DNA from 3 places in the Priestia sp. YIM B13490 genome. Region 3 is predicted to be linked to each of the others. Evidence: riboswitches for the same ligand, from Rfam matches in the RefSeq annotation. Region 3 holds a riboswitch; each other region holds the start of a gene.
The links. A riboswitch is a leader RNA that binds a small molecule or an ion and turns the genes downstream of it on or off. The one in region 3 is predicted to bind lysine.
Positions count from the first base shown of each region.

Region 1 (5,175 bases), on a different contig from region 3:
GCTGAAATATTCTCAAGAACTTTTCCTGTTTCTTTATTTGAAGTATTACTTACCGCTAAATCTCCCAGAGAAACCATTCCAATGAGTTTTCCACCTTCTACAATAGGAAGTCTGCGTATTTGATGCTGAGACATGAGATCTGAAGCCTGCTCTACAGACATGTATTTTGTACCAGTAATGACATCAGTGGTAATCATTTCAGATATTTGTGTATTCGTATTAAAATTATTAGCTAATCCCTTGACGACTAAATCACGATCCGTTATTAGGCCTATTAGTTTATCATTTTCACAAATTGGAATAACTCCTACATCTACATTCTTCATCATATTAGCTACCTCACCACATGAACTTTTAAGGTTACCTGTCTCAACATTAGAAGTCATCACTTCTGTTATATTCATAGCAACTCCTCCTTTATTTAATCATTGTCTTACTTCACTTGATTCCCGCACCTCATCTTCTAAAACGTCCATTTGAGTTTTAGGATACAAAGCTTTAGGTTTTAATGAGAAGAAAATGGTGAATGGATTTGAAAAATTCATCGCATTTTATTGGACAGTAAAAAGGTGTAAGAATAATAGGAAACGAGGTTTTAATAAAAGAGCACAATCCGTTGGTTCGTAATAAATTTATACTTCTCCTCTTCTCATCTTTATACTTTTACAAAAGAGTTATTCGAAACTATTTTTCATTAAATTGAAATATTAAAACTATTATATAAATTGTATAATTTAGTAGTATAAAAACTACTAGGAAGGAATTACACACTATGTTATGGTTTATATCTGCTTTAGGGACAGCTGTATGCTTCGGAGTAAATAATACTTTATTTAAATGGGGTGCTCTTCAACATTTATCTAAAGTGTGTATTCAACTTTTCTTTTATTGGATTTCTTTTTTTATCCTCTTATTATTTACTCTTATTAAAGGAAGTTTTGAATTTCACATTTTACCTATTTTAACGGGGGCACTAATCGGTATATTAAATGCCAATGGCAATATCCAAATGTCGAAAGCCTTTGAGAAAGGACCTGCGAGTATTACATCTACCATTATTGCGATGAATACAGTCATTGTTGTTATAGCTACATCCTTATTATTTCCTCAATCCATTCCTTTAACAAATTGGATTGGTATCGTCATTATTATATTGGCAGCTTGTATTATTCAGTATCAACCAAACAAAACGGCACACATAGAGTATAAATTATGGATTTTGAGCTGCTGTTTAGCTCTTCTATCTATCGGCACAGTTGGTGTTATTATGAAATTCAGCACGTATCAGCACTTTAGCATGGGTGAAATGCTTGTTTCAATGTATGGTGGAGGAGCTGTCTATTTAAGTTTATTAGCTCGGAAAGAATTTAAACAATTAACTGCACATAAAATTGAAATAAAGATAGGTATACTAGTTGGTATATTAAGTACGATTGGTTACAGCTGTTATTTATTCGCCCTAAAGGAAGGTCCATCCAGCGTGGTTTATCCAATCATTAGTTTAAATTGTATTGTTGTTTTAATTGGGAGCTTAATTATCTTTAAAGAAAGACTTAAAAAATATCAATTAATAGGAATTATTCTTACTTTATGCGGAATCGTGTTGACTAAGATATAAGTTTTTGCACCAATACCGACAGAAGAACGAACATATAGTGAAATAGGTCTCCCTCTGTATGGCAACTGAAGATGTATATAGTATACATACATAGAAAAAACAGAAAAACTCCCCCAATGCGTTAAGGGAGTTTTTCTGTTTTTAGGAGTTAGCTAAATGATGATTCATCCATCTTGAGCTTTGTGCACCAATCTTGCCTTAATGCATCGATTGAATCGGTCGTTTTAGCTATGCTCTCTCTTCTAATCTGTTTTTATTTATTTCAACAGGTAACGTTAATGCCGCTAGTTTGCAGAACTTCTTCTAGCGCACTTTGCTCTTTATTGCTTAAAGGAACCATTGGCAAACGAACACCGCCAACTTGTATTCCATTTAGATTTAATGCAGCTTTTACTGGTGAAGGACTTGGCGCAATAAATAATGCTCTCATAATTGGAAGCAGATTGCGATGTGTAGCAGCAGCTTTTTGGACATCGCCATTTTTGAAGGCATTAATCATTTCTTGCATATCATTGCCAATGATATGGGAAGCAACTGAAATAACTCCTGCCCCGCCAATTGCTAATACTGGTATTGTTAACCCATCATCGCCGCTGTATAGTGTAAAGTCGCTAGGTGTTTTGCTAATAATCTCTGCCATGGCATCCAAGTTGCCACTTGCTTCCTTAATTGATACAATATTAGGAATCTCTGATAGACGAACAATTGTTTCAACAGAAATGTTAACTACGCTTCGCCCTGGGATATTGTAAAGCATAACTGGTAAAGAGGTTGACTGGGCAATCGTTTTAAAGTGCTGGTACAAGCCTTCTTGAGACGGCTTATTATAGTATGGAGCAACGAGCATAATACCATCGACTCCTGTTTCCTCTGCAAGTTTCGTTAAGCTAATCGAAGCTTGCGTGTTGTTTGAGCCAGTTCCAGCGATGACGTGGACTCTTCCCGCAGCAGCTTCTACCACACATTGGAATAATTTAATTTTTTCTTCTGTGGTTAATGTTGGAGACTCTCCAGTTGTACCAGCTACAACTAAGCTATCTGTGCCATTTGTAATTAAATGCTCAACTAACATTTTCGTCGCGTTAAAATCAATTTCGCCATTCTGATCAAACGGGGTAACCATTGCTGTTAATACTTGGCCAAAATTCATAACTACACACCCTTTATAAATTTTTAAAAATTAGAGGGGTTAGGGCCATTCATAAGAAACGCAAAAAAGCAGCAACGAGGGATTCGTTGCTGCAGTAGAAACAATATTTATCAAAAATAGTTTCCGTGCGTAAGATAGCCCTCCATACAGTTTCCCATATGACAGTTCTGTATTTATTCAACAGCAGAACCAGCTTCAAGAACATGAGATTCTTTCGGCTTCGGCAAATACCCCTTTCCACAATTGTCATTGGATCTCATTCTCCTCAAATTGTATACTTATGATCTTTGCGCCTCTATCCTCACTTCAAAAAATATTGAAATAAGAAAATATTTAATTGAATTTAATATAACAGTAAATTTCCTTTCACGCAAGAATCATTTAAGTATAATTTTATGGAAACCTTGTAATTAAGTCCTTACACTTATTTTTGAGAGAATGACTCCGGATTATTGACTCAAACCCACAATCTCAGTATCACTCATATTACTATTTCACCTTTCTTTTTGCTATTCACCACATGTTTTAACTTACATATTATGCACATCATAAAAAGCCACCCGCTTAGAGTGACTTAGCATTAGGTTTATTCTTTACTTCATCAGGTACGTAATCTAAAAGTACGGATATTATTGTATTAAAATGCCATGGAGTAAGATTGTTGCCAGCACTTTCTTTTAACTCAGTTCTTAGCTTTTCACCCCATATAGGATATTTATTGTTGCTTTTTGCTTCCTCTAACATATAATCGACTACATTTAGTACTTTATAATATTCATTTTCTTTTGCGCTAATATAATAATCCCTTTGTTTATAGTTCATATCTCCAATCCCCTTTTGGTTATTTATGAACAATAAATTTTTTCATAAGATAGCATCAAATTTAGACTATATCTCTTATTTCCTTATAACATCTACATTGATTTAAATAGTTTATAATATCTTGGTTATTTACTTCTTTGATATTATCTCCAAAAAGTTCAACGGCACTTTCTAAATGTTCCCTTTTATTATCAATCGTTAGTACATATCGAAGTGCATCAACTACTGGTGCATTATGGTATGTACGACGAACGAAATACTCTTCGATTGCCTTATTTAAGTATTCTGATTCAGCCTTTCTAAATTTAGCTTCTGACCTTTGAAGGTTCTTTACCTCCATCTCTATCATAAACCCCTCATCCTCTCCAATTTAATTTACTATTTTATTCCCCTACTAGAAGTAAAATAAAACTTAGTTTGTATACAAATTAATATATTTTCTCAAAATAAAAAACACCTGTGAAGACAGATGTTTTTTGTAAACTTAACATATTAAAGGAGAAATGATTTGTCAGCAAAAGGAGGAATCTGATTAGGTACAGTATGTGCTCATTTTTCGTATTTATACGTATTCGAATTAAAGAATAAAATGAGGTTAAGCAAACCCATTGATGTTCGATTTTTGTAAGGTTAAAGGATAGATTAATTTTTGAGGGAATGAGTTGTAGCGTGTAGTCAAATTATTGTTGAGGAAATATAGCTTTATCTTTTAATTGATGCATTGCAGGGACATACTAAAAAATGAGGTGATAATATGGAAATAGATCGAGCTAAGCAAATTCTTTCTTCACCCAAGGAAATTGATGTTCATTACCACGGAGTTCCTATTTGGATTAAAAGTGTAGATGAAACATCAAGTATGGCTACCGTTCATGCGAGAGGAACACATGATGAAGACCGTATGGTTCCAGTCCTTGATTTAGAAGAAAAATAAAAAGTCACAAAGGAAGGATATGGAATTTTCATATTCTTTTCTTCCATCTCCAAATAGAACCGAATAACTAATACCATATTTCTCTAAGCTTTATTTATAAGAAAAAAGAGGTGCAGCATGAAAGAGAAAAAAGAACCACAATTCAGAAGTGGCGAGCTAGAAAATGCGGAACTAAAAGGCTATTATGGAATGGATCCTGAAACTAGCCTTCAATCTGTTAATTTTGCTACGACAGAGAACCCATACTTAAATGAACATTACCAGGAAGATTCTAAAGAAAATGAATAAAGAGGGAAGAAAATAACCGATCTTTATTTCTTTTCTTTAGTTATACATTCTTAATAAGTTGTCAATAAAAGGGGTTGCAGATACCATATTTCAATCTCGGCTTATTCTTACTTCTGCAAAGATATTACCTAACACATAACGAATATAAAGAACCAATTGTTTTACGCAAGTGGCTCTTTGCTACGTTAATTGAATACACTTGAATCCCTAATAAATAATGGCAAATAACAATTTATTAGGGATTTAGCTTATTCTTTAACTAATTTAACAAGCATATGAGCAAGATGATGTTGTTCTTCCTCATTTCCAACTTTCCATAACTCATGTAACAAGTATTGCTCTTCATTTTGTGGCTCCTCATGT
Region 1 covers NZ_JBHZOT010000007.1:215,465-220,639, reverse strand. Annotated here, with positions in the region: gene ACFX4R_RS21120 (CBS domain-containing protein) at 1-404, opposite strand, end outside; gene ACFX4R_RS21115 (DMT family transporter) at 773-1,618, shown strand; gene dapA (4-hydroxy-tetrahydrodipicolinate synthase) at 1,881-2,768, opposite strand; lysine riboswitch at 2,896-3,074, opposite strand; gene ACFX4R_RS21105 (hypothetical protein) at 3,333-3,590, opposite strand; gene ACFX4R_RS21100 (hypothetical protein) at 3,652-3,939, opposite strand; gene ACFX4R_RS21095 (H-type small acid-soluble spore protein) at 4,345-4,524, shown strand; gene ACFX4R_RS21090 (hypothetical protein) at 4,642-4,812, shown strand; gene ACFX4R_RS21085 (DUF3243 domain-containing protein) at 5,061-5,175, opposite strand, start outside.
Region 1: it holds a riboswitch for lysine, as region 3 does, so the genes downstream of both, dapA (4-hydroxy-tetrahydrodipicolinate synthase) here and ACFX4R_RS13570 (amino acid permease) in region 3, are expected to answer to the same signal.

Region 2 (5,175 bases), 190 kb from region 3:
ATTTTTCTTTGAACCTCCTGCAGCGTTACTCATTAGACGACACCTCCAGTCCGGTTATGAAACATACCTTTAGAATGTGCGTATGTACAGACTTTATACACCGCTATCGATATTACTGCACACGAAAAAAGCAAAGGGAGAGTCACTAAGACTGTTCCCTTTGCTTTTTTACTAAGCGACTTTATCGGTGGTGATAATTTTGTTAATCCAGTCTTTTCCTTCTGTAAACCTTGTAACAAGCATCGCTGTTACTGTATTTCCCGTACTGTTTAAAAGCGTAGCAGGGGCGTCAATAATTGTGGAAATGACCGCGATAATGGGCAGAACTTCTGGCGAAAATCCGTAAATTGTAATGATTAACATTTCGCCAATCATACCGCCTCCAGGGATTGCTCCCATTACGGCTCCAACTAAAAAGGCTACGCCTAAAATGCTCAAAATACTCGTAGCAGACGTCATATCTTTGCCAAACAAACTGAATAAGAAAACAATCTTTAGAATACCACCGATAACAGAACCATCTTTATGCGTGTTTGCTCCTAGTGGAATCACTGTTTCAGCAATATCCAGCGGCACACCCATTTTCTTTGTTGCATCTAAATTGACTGGAATAGATGCAGCAGAAGAACAGGTAGCAATAGCGGTGATAGAAGGAGCAGCTGCATTTTTCCAAAACAGCTTAATTCCTGCTTTACCGCCAGCAATCCATGCATATAGCGTAAAGAAACCGAAATAGTAAACGATTGCAATTAATAAATAAAGAATAAATGCTCTAGCGTACCCTTGTAAGATCTTTGGTCCAAGTTCTCCTACTACAGTAGCGAAATAGCATCCTAAACCAATTGGGGCATAGTACATCACAATTTTAACAACCTTCATCGATACTTCTTGACCCGAAGTCAGAAATTTCGCCATAGGCTGTCCTTTTTCGCCAGCCATCGTTGTAGCAATACCGAAAATAACGGCAAAGACAATTAATTGTAAAATGTGCTCTTTCGAAAATAACTGAACAAAATCAGGTACAGTAAATGTACTAACAAGCTGAGTTAAAAGCGTCATTTTTTCAGCTGTATTTTCACTGTCACCCATCAATTCTTTAATGGCAGAAGTATCTACATTATGTAGCGGATTGTAAAGTGATGCGCCTAAAAAGCCTAAAACGGCTGAAACAGCAGCAGTGGCGATAAACACAACGGCGATACCTAGCATAATTTTACCAAGACGCTTCATTTCATTCATGTTTGCGATCGCCGAAGCCACACTAAAAAAGACAAGGGGAACGATAATCATGAACATTAAATTAAGAAACAAATCACCAAAGGGCTTTACGACTGCCACATCCGGCCCGATAGCATATCCTGCTATCCCGCCAATTAAAATAGCGAGAAGCAGAATAAGCGATGATCTGTACGTTTTAAATACACTTAAAACCATAGTTAGATTTCCTCCAAACAACAATAGCTTCTTTACTACGCAAGAACAGCTATTATTTGCTCATTGCATACGTAGTAACGACTGGCTTTACATCTTTACGCACCAAATCTTCGTATGTTTCTCGCTCTACAGCAAGACGAGCTTCTCCATTTTTTACAAATACAACAGCAGGGCGCGGAATACGGTTGTAATTGCTAGCCATTGAATAGTTGTAGGCACCTGTAGAGGACACTGCTAATAAATCTCCTTGATTAACGCGCGGTAAATCAATATCCCAAATAAGCATATCTCCTGATTCACAGCATTTACCCGCAATTGATACTGTTTCATCTTTTTTATCCGTCACTCTATTAGCCAAGACAGCTTCATGTTTTGCATCGTAAAGAGCAGGACGGATATTATCAGTCATACCGCCGTCAATTCCTACGTATTTTCGTACACCTGGAATCTCCTTCGTTGATCCAATTGTATAAAGCGTTGTACCTGCTTCTCCTACGATGCTTCTTCCAGGCTCAATCCAGACTTCTGGAAGGGTATAATTCTGTTCAGTTAACGTGCGGCTTAGCTTTTCTGTCAGTGCATCTACATAATACTCAACTGGAAGAGGAGAGTCGCTTTCGGTATAACGAATACCAAAACCACCACCTACGTTTAAAACTTTTACTTCAAATTCCATTTTATCACGAATGCTGAATAAGAAATCAGTTAAAATATCAATGGCGCGAGAAAAACCATCTACTTCAAAAATTTGCGAACCAATATGACAATGAATGCCTAAAAGATCGTAGTAAGGCTTTTCTAACGCAGAACTTACCGCTTTCATGGCTTGGTCATTGGAAAGACCAAATCCAAACTTGGAGTCTTCCTGTCCGGTCATAATATATTCATGTGTATGGGCTTCAATTCCTGGAGTAACACGCAGAAGAATAGATGCTTTCTGTTTGCGCTCAGCTGCTAAGGCATGCAAAACTTCAAGTTCGGTAAAGTTATCAACAACAAAACAGCCAATATTCGCATCAAGAGCCATTTCCATTTCTTCAATCGTTTTATTATTGCCGTGAAAATGAATGCGTTCAGCTGGATATCCAGCTTCAAGCGCTGTAAATAATTCGCCTCCTGAGACCACATCTAGTGACATATCAAGCTTCGTTAAAAGGCTAGCCATTTCCATACAAAGAAATGCTTTCCCTGCATAGGCGATTTGATATGAAAATCCGCTTCTTCGAAAGGCTGAATGGAAGGCCTTGCATTTCGTTTCAATTAATTCTTGATCGTAGATGTATAGGGGAGTGCCGTATTGTTTTTTCAGTTCGACCGTATCGCACTGCCCAATTTCTAAATGATTGCTGCTGTTAATTTTACTCGTTCCATGTAAGTACATAATCCGTATCCCTCCATTTAAATCATTCAACTATAACTTTGAACTTTGATGGTCAGTAGAAAAACACAAAAAAGACCCGTGAAGTGATGTTCACGCGTCTTGGTTTCATAATAATAAAGTATTATTACATTCTAGGCATCAACATCTCTTCAATAGCTCTCCACAAACCAAATGGTTTGTGACAGCTCAGCATTTATTCAATACTGAACCAGTATATGAACACAATGGATGTTTATATACTTCGGCACGAAATCCCTTTTACTTATCTTCACAGACTCCATTAGTCTCCAATAAGTGACTCTTGATTTCATGCACCTCTATTCTCAGAGAGGAAAATTATATTTAAATGTAATTCCTATTATATTTCCTTTTCCTCCGTCTAGTCAATGAAAAGTTAAGGCATAGGAATATCAAAAAAAATAAATAAGAAAGCTATGAAGCTTCCAGATAGAATCCAAGCGACCAGTGCTGTCTTCTGATGAATGACTAAAAGTGAGAACGTGGCAATGTTGAAGAGAAAAGAACACAGCAGCGACCATCCATAATGATGAGTGATACTGTGATTAACATAAGCAATGAACTCAATCACAGTAAATAAAAGCGCCCACAAAAGAATCCACCACAGCCTGCCGCTTACATGCAGCGGCAGCCTTCCTAAAAAAACCGGTATAACAAACGGATAAATAATTAAAGTTATTCCAAGGGAAACCATTAGGTGATCGGGTAGAAAAAGGTGATCAATACCTACAGGGTGAAATACCCATACGCGGTGATGAAACAGCAGCACTTCATAAAGCAAATTCCCTGTGACCCAAAACAGCAAAGTAGGATAGTATTCTTGATACCTTCGCCACTTGCCAAATAGTAAACCAAGAATGATGAAAAATAATACAAATGAAGATTGCATACGCTCTCCTTAAAATAATGGTTATTTCTTTTTATTTACATATTATAGTGGTTTTATTCTTTCATTTTTTTATTCAGAAACTATAATAAAAAAGCGGTAAGCGCAGTGTTAAATATGGGTGATCACTATTTGTGGTTTGCTTCATCTCACCATAATTCCCGTAAAAGAACTTATTGCGCTTTTGTTTACAATGAAAGGAGCTATATGTCAAAGTCAGCAAGATTCAAAAATAAGCTCAAGATAGCTTCGCCTAGTATGTGACTTCTTTTTTTGCTATGCTAAAGTTGCGTACATATAGCATGAGAATATTAGAAGAAAGAAAAGGGTGTTTTGGTATGAAAACATACATCGTAGTTGGAGCTGGGGTACTTGGAGCTTCTACAGCATATCATTTAGCAAAAGCAGGAGCAGATGTGACATTGATAGATCGCAAGGATGCAGGTCAAGCTACTGATGCAGCAGCAGGAATTGTTTGCCCATGGCTTTCGCAGCGTCGAAATAAAGCATGGTACCGCTTAGCAAAAGGCGGCGCTAAGTACTATCAAACATTAATTCAGCAATTAGAAGAAGATGGAGAAACGGATACGGGATATAAGCGAGTAGGAGCAATTAGCTTACATACTGATGAGCAAAAACTTAAAAAAATGGAAGAAAGAGCATATAAGCGTCGGGAAGAAGCTCCTGAAATAGGCGAGATTACACGTTTATCCGCTAAAGAAACACAGGCTTTGTTTCCGGTTCTTTCGGAAGAATACAGTTCAGTTCATATTAGTGGAGCCGCTCGCGTTAACGGAAGAGCTCTTCGAAACGCACTTGTGAATGCAGCGAAGAAAAACGGTGCAAAAATAATAGAAGGAAACGCAGAACTACTTTATGAAAATAATCAAGTAACGGGCGTTTCCGTAAATGGACAAACCCTTCTAGCAAGTACAACAATCGTAACGGCAGGAGCGTGGGCAAATCAATTACTAGAGCCTCTTGGAGTGAAATTTTTAGCAAGCTTTCAAAAAGCGCAAATTGTCCACTTGCATCTCCCTGATGTAGATACAAAAGACTGGCCCGTTGTGATGCCTCCAAGCGATCAATATATTCTTTCATTTGAACAAGGTCAAATTGTCATTGGAGCAACACATGAAAACGACACGGGCTATGATTTGAGAGTAACTGCTGGGGGGATGCATGAGATTTTTTCAAAGGCCTTATCAATTGCTCCCGGCTTAACAGAAAGCACAGTCTTAGAAACAAGGGTAGGGTTTCGACCATTTACTCCAGGATTCTTGCCAGTCATTGGAGCTCTTCCGGCTTACGAAGGAATACTAGTAGCGAATGGTCTCGGAGCTTCAGGCTTAACGTCGGGTCCTTATCTTGGTTCAGAGCTTGCTAAATTAGCACTTGAAATGGAAATGGAAATTGATCTTAGCGACTATGATGTAGGAGGAGCTATCGAGTCTTA
Region 2 covers NZ_JBHZOT010000003.1:529,698-534,872, forward strand. Annotated here, with positions in the region: gene ACFX4R_RS12620 (hypothetical protein) at 1-33, opposite strand, end outside; gene ACFX4R_RS12625 (dicarboxylate/amino acid:cation symporter) at 172-1,434, opposite strand; gene lysA (diaminopimelate decarboxylase) at 1,487-2,815, opposite strand; lysine riboswitch at 2,961-3,143, opposite strand; gene ACFX4R_RS12635 (CBO0543 family protein) at 3,210-3,722, opposite strand; gene ACFX4R_RS12640 (NAD(P)/FAD-dependent oxidoreductase) at 4,058-5,175, shown strand, end outside.
Region 2: it holds a riboswitch for lysine, as region 3 does, so the genes downstream of both, lysA (diaminopimelate decarboxylase) here and ACFX4R_RS13570 (amino acid permease) in region 3, are expected to answer to the same signal.

Region 3 (5,175 bases):
CTTGAATTAAATCTAAATTGGACATAATTTTAGTAGCTGCCGCAATCATTTCGCTGCTTAATCCTTTGCTAAGTGCAAGAAGGTCTTCTCCGCTATGCTGATCGGATAAAATGTATTCTCTTAAATCCCCTACTGTCCAATTTTTAATAATGTCGTAAACAGATGAATCAATCTGACTTTCGATTAATGCCGAAACGTTGTCTTCATCTGCGCTGAGCAGCGGGTAATTTCGAATATCAGCAAGTGTGATATCAGCTAGAACTTGTTTTGCTGCCATTCGTTCTTTCATTGACTCAGCGCTAACTCCTGCGAGCTGATCTCCAGAACGCTCTTCGTTTGCTTTGGCCATGATTTCTTTTAAGCTATAAAATGAAAATGTTTCTCCTAACATTCGTGTAGTTTTAAACATCGTTTCCTCCTTGTATGTTCAGCTGATTATGATGAAAAAGCGAGCGTTTTAACGGAAACGGAGATCGCTTCTCCGGCTACTGGTAACCCTAGATCGATGTAATCTCCGTGTGTAAAATCAATTTGATCTAAACAAATAATTTCTAACTCTTTCCTCTGTTTAGCTAGTGCTTGTCCTAAAGCTTTTGCAATATCTTGTTCGCATAGAATAACGAGGCACTTAGCTCCCTTAAAACAAGCAATAAATTCATCGCTTATTATTTTTGCTAATTCTTGAAGCATCTTATAGCTGCAGTAAGGAAAATGAGATAAAGCAATAGCAGCAGGGGGGTCTTCTGCGCTGAAAATAGTTGAAGCCTGCATACATGCCGCTCGAACTCTTTCTTGAAACAGCTGCGGATTCCACGTCTCTTCTTGCTGAACGGGTATCTCTACAATCGGGATATTTTTTAACGGCAGCCGCTTCGATCCAATATATACGGTTGATCCGCTAACTTCTGTATTTTGCATACCAGCCCCAATTACAGTAGCGCGCGTTGTCTCAGCGGATTGAGATACTTGGATGGATTGAAAATGATATGCTAGAAGCGGACCAACGTCTCCGTGTATGGCCACTTCCTTCACTGTTATTGGCTTTTGCTTCTCCATCATTGCTCCTACTCCTCCTGAAACCATGATCGTTTCAGGATGTATAGAAGATCTTGTATGAGGAGAAACGAGCAGCGAGGAATTTTGATTCAGCGCTTTTACATAATTCACGGTTTCTTCAGCTAGTAATTGACAGATAGACGAGAGCTTTTCAAATGCTGCTTTTTCACCTTCTCGCAGTGTCAAAGAATTATTTTTCAAAAATTCAGTTAAATGAGACGAAACGTAGGTAACAAGACCGTCTTCATTTAGTCGAATTAATCTCCCGCCTACATGCAGTGTAAACGTTTCTATCACTTTTCCATTTTGACATAAAGCGATGTTAGCAGTGCCTCCTCCTACATCAATATTGGCAATTACTGCATTTGTTTCAGCAGAACGCTCTATTGCTCCCGATCCTTTTGCTGCTAATATTCCCTCTAAGTCAGCGCCGGCTGTTGCAACAACAAAATCCCCAGCATGTTCGGCTAGATAGTGAACGATACTTTCTGCATTTTGCTTTCTGGCCGTTTCTCCTGTGATGATCACAGCACCTGCCTCCACTTGATCTAAGGAGATTCCTGCGTTCTTATACTCTTGTTCTAGTAGTACCGTTAATCTTTGAACATCGATTTCAACATCGTTTAGCATAGGGGTGGTGTAGATAGAACTTACATACGTTACGCGACGATCAATAATTTGACAGCCTGGCAGCGTAAACTGATTTTGTTGATTTGCTATTAACAGCTTGCTTACAATCAGTTTTGTTGTGCTTGTTCCGATATCTAAACCTATGCTCGTTATCCATTTCTGTAGCATGCTATCAATCCCTTATCTCGTTTGAATATGGTGATTATCATAAAACAGTTTTTTGAATATTTCACTAACTATGTTATCAAACCTGACACACTTTTGTGTAAACAAAGGTGACAAATGACAAAAAAGACTAAATCTTGGTAGATTTAGTCTTTTTGCTTATGATGAGTGTGATTTAGTTACAATCATTCTTGATGCGGATGGAATTAATAGTGAAAGAATGATTAAGCAGGCTATTAGTGACCCTACCATTGAAATACCGTTCATTGAAAAAGAATACCATAGAGCGGACATACCCTTTGGCGCATATGATCCCCAAAAAATAATACCCGCAATAAAGTGACAGAAATACCGTGCGAAGCTGCCGATAACAAGGGATAAAACAATCAAAACAAAAGCTTTTGATCTGTTATTGTTAGCTAAATTTGTTTTAATAGATTGCGAAAAAATACCTCCAAAACCTATAAAAGCAAAAGCCACAATATATTCAATAAACGTTTGTAGCGCTGTTAAAATATAAGCCGTTCCTGTTGCCAACTGCAACAGCCCCCATAATAGACCAGATAGAGCCCCGCCTTTTACTCCCCAGCGAAAGCACATAATAAAAATGGGCACCATGGAGAACGAAATACTCACAGCCGTTGCAATCTTAATGGAAGGCAAAAGATCAAGTAGAAGTGCTAATGCTGCAAAAATAGCTATTTCAATTTTAGCCTGTAAAGGTAATGCTTTATTCACGTTTCTCACTCCTGTTTTTGAATCATTCATATCAAACGGTTTACACAGGAGTAAGCAAATATATGCTACTATTCCCACATTCCTACGCTAGCGTTAACTAACAGGTTCGAAGGGTCTGAACAATTTGTTCACTCTCAGCACGGCGGCTCCCCCTGTGGTACGTTCGGATATTTATGTAGTATTATGACAACATTCATTATACCATATGTAGCAAAATAGATTCGAGAGATTTCAAAGATGTTTCTATTTTCTGAATCTATTTTTTATAATGACAATCGTTTTAGTATTTGGTATACTTCTTTTATGTCAAATGAATATAAAAAACCCTCATCCTAATCGATGAGGTAGAGGTCGCAGTTTTTAATAGTAAAGCAACGGAAATGCAGAGAACATTGAGGATGTTGCTTGAAAGGAAAAATTGCCGAAGTTTAGATCACTTCTCGGTTGATTTAAGCTGGGGCTGTCTCCGAACAGGAACAGAACTGTCACATCATGCGAGTGATGTGAAGAGCTATCTTCACGGAAGGTTGACGCGGTTTTCAGATTTAAAAGCGCGCACATATACTGCGGGCTTTTTTTATGTTATCCCGTCTCTTTCCGTACATTCGAAAGGAGTATTTATCTATGCAAGAGCAGCAAGAATTAAAACGTGGGTTGAAATCTCGCCACTTAACGATGATTTCATTAGGAGGAGCCATCGGAACCGGCTTATTCCTAGCAAGTGGTGGAGCAATTCACACAGCAGGACCTGGGGGAGCGCTTTTAGCTTACGCTATCATTGGTGTCATGGTTTACTTTTTGATGACCAGCCTAGCGGAGCTCGCAGCTTATATGCCTGAAGCCGGTTCATTTAGTACGTATGCGTCTCGGTTTGTAGATCCATCCTTTGGTTTCGCTCTCGGCTGGAACTATTGGTATAACTGGGCTATTACGATTGCAGCTGAATTATCTGCTGGAGCCCTTATTATGAAATTTTGGTTCCCAAACTCTTCTTCTATTTTATGGAGTGCCCTGTTTTTATTAATTATGTTTGGGCTTAACTACCTTTCTGTAAGAGGATTTGGTGAATCTGAATTTTGGTTTTCGTTAATTAAAGTAGTAACGGTTATCATCTTTTTAGTTATTGGCATTATGATGATTTTTGGTATCTTTAACAATGAAGCACCAGGGTTTAAAAACTTCACGCTTGGTGATGGACCCATTCACGGTGGATTCTTTACTGTCTTAGGTATTTTTATGGCTGCTGGTTTTTCATTTCAAGGAACAGAGTTGCTTGGAGTCGCAGCTGGAGAAAGTGAAGATCCGGAAAAAACGGTTCCTCGCGCAGTTAAACAAGTCTTCTGGCGCATCTTGTTATTTTATATTTTAGCTATTTTTGTTATCGGAATGCTTATTCCATACACAGCCGATTCATTAGCAAGTGATGATGTGCGAGTAAGTCCATTTACTTTAATATTCGAACGAGCAGGTCTGGCGTTTGCAGCATCAGCTATCAATGCCGTTATTTTAACAGCCGTTTTATCTGCTGGTAACTCAGGTATGTATGCTTCTACGCGTATGCTGTGGAACTTAGCGAAAGATGGAAAAGCACCAAGGTTCTTAGCAAAAGTGAATAAACGAGGCGTTCCAGTGAATGCTTTAATCGCAACGGCACTTGTCGGTACACTTGCATTTGGTGCTTCATTTTTTGGAGACGGTGCGGTATACACGTGGTTACTTAACGCTTCTGGTATGTCTGGTTTTATTGCTTGGTTAGGAATTGCCATCAGCCACTATCGTTTTAGAAGAGCATTTGTTGCCCAAGGTCATGATTTGAGTGAACTTCCATATCATGCAAAACTTTTCCCGTTTGGTCCTATCTTTGCCTTTATTTTATGTGCTGTTGTCATTTTAGGTCAAAACTATTCGGCGTTTATGGGTGATTCGATTGACTGGTACGGTGTACTTGTTTCTTATATCGGACTTCCTTTATTCTTAATTGTTTGGTTAGGATACAAATGGACGAAAAAGTCAAAACTTATTCCGTTAAAAGAATGCCAAGTAACAGTGAAAAAATACGAATAAAAAAAGCTCTCTATTCAAAAGAATAGAGAGCTTTTTTTATGTGATCTGATCAGCAAAATGAAGAGATATATAGGCGGGCTGATTTTTCATAACAAGCATATAACCTTTGAGGGGACGATTACAGTAATCAGCAGCTTCTATATAATAAATACGCTGAACTAACCTGCTTAAATGGGTTACAAAAGATGGAAGTTGATGAGTAGGAATGCTTTGGATGTAGTCTATGATTTCTTGTTTAGTTTGAAGGCCCGAATGGGTACATTCTAACAGATGAAAAAGTGGATCTGCTGCTATAGTAGATAGTTCAGAATTGTGTTTGATTCTATTCAGCTGGATATGCAGTTCTTTTTTTGACCATGTCTTTGGAATAGCTCTTAGATGCTGATATTGAAAACGTGTATTCATGATAGCTAACACCTTTCGTATTAAAATAATAAAACGACTTATTATTTTAATAACCTTTACACATGAAACTAAAACGTTACAATGTGTAAAGGTGTCATACATCTTATAAAATAAGCT
Region 3 covers NZ_JBHZOT010000003.1:715,427-720,601, forward strand. Annotated here, with positions in the region: gene ACFX4R_RS13555 (ethanolamine ammonia-lyase subunit EutB) at 1-409, opposite strand, end outside; gene ACFX4R_RS13560 (ethanolamine ammonia-lyase reactivating factor EutA) at 436-1,854, opposite strand; gene thiT (energy-coupled thiamine transporter ThiT) at 2,011-2,619, opposite strand; TPP riboswitch at 2,652-2,752, opposite strand; lysine riboswitch at 2,927-3,111, shown strand; gene ACFX4R_RS13570 (amino acid permease) at 3,214-4,653, shown strand; gene ACFX4R_RS13575 (hypothetical protein) at 4,690-5,058, opposite strand; gene ACFX4R_RS13580 (GNAT family N-acetyltransferase) at 5,162-5,175, opposite strand, start outside.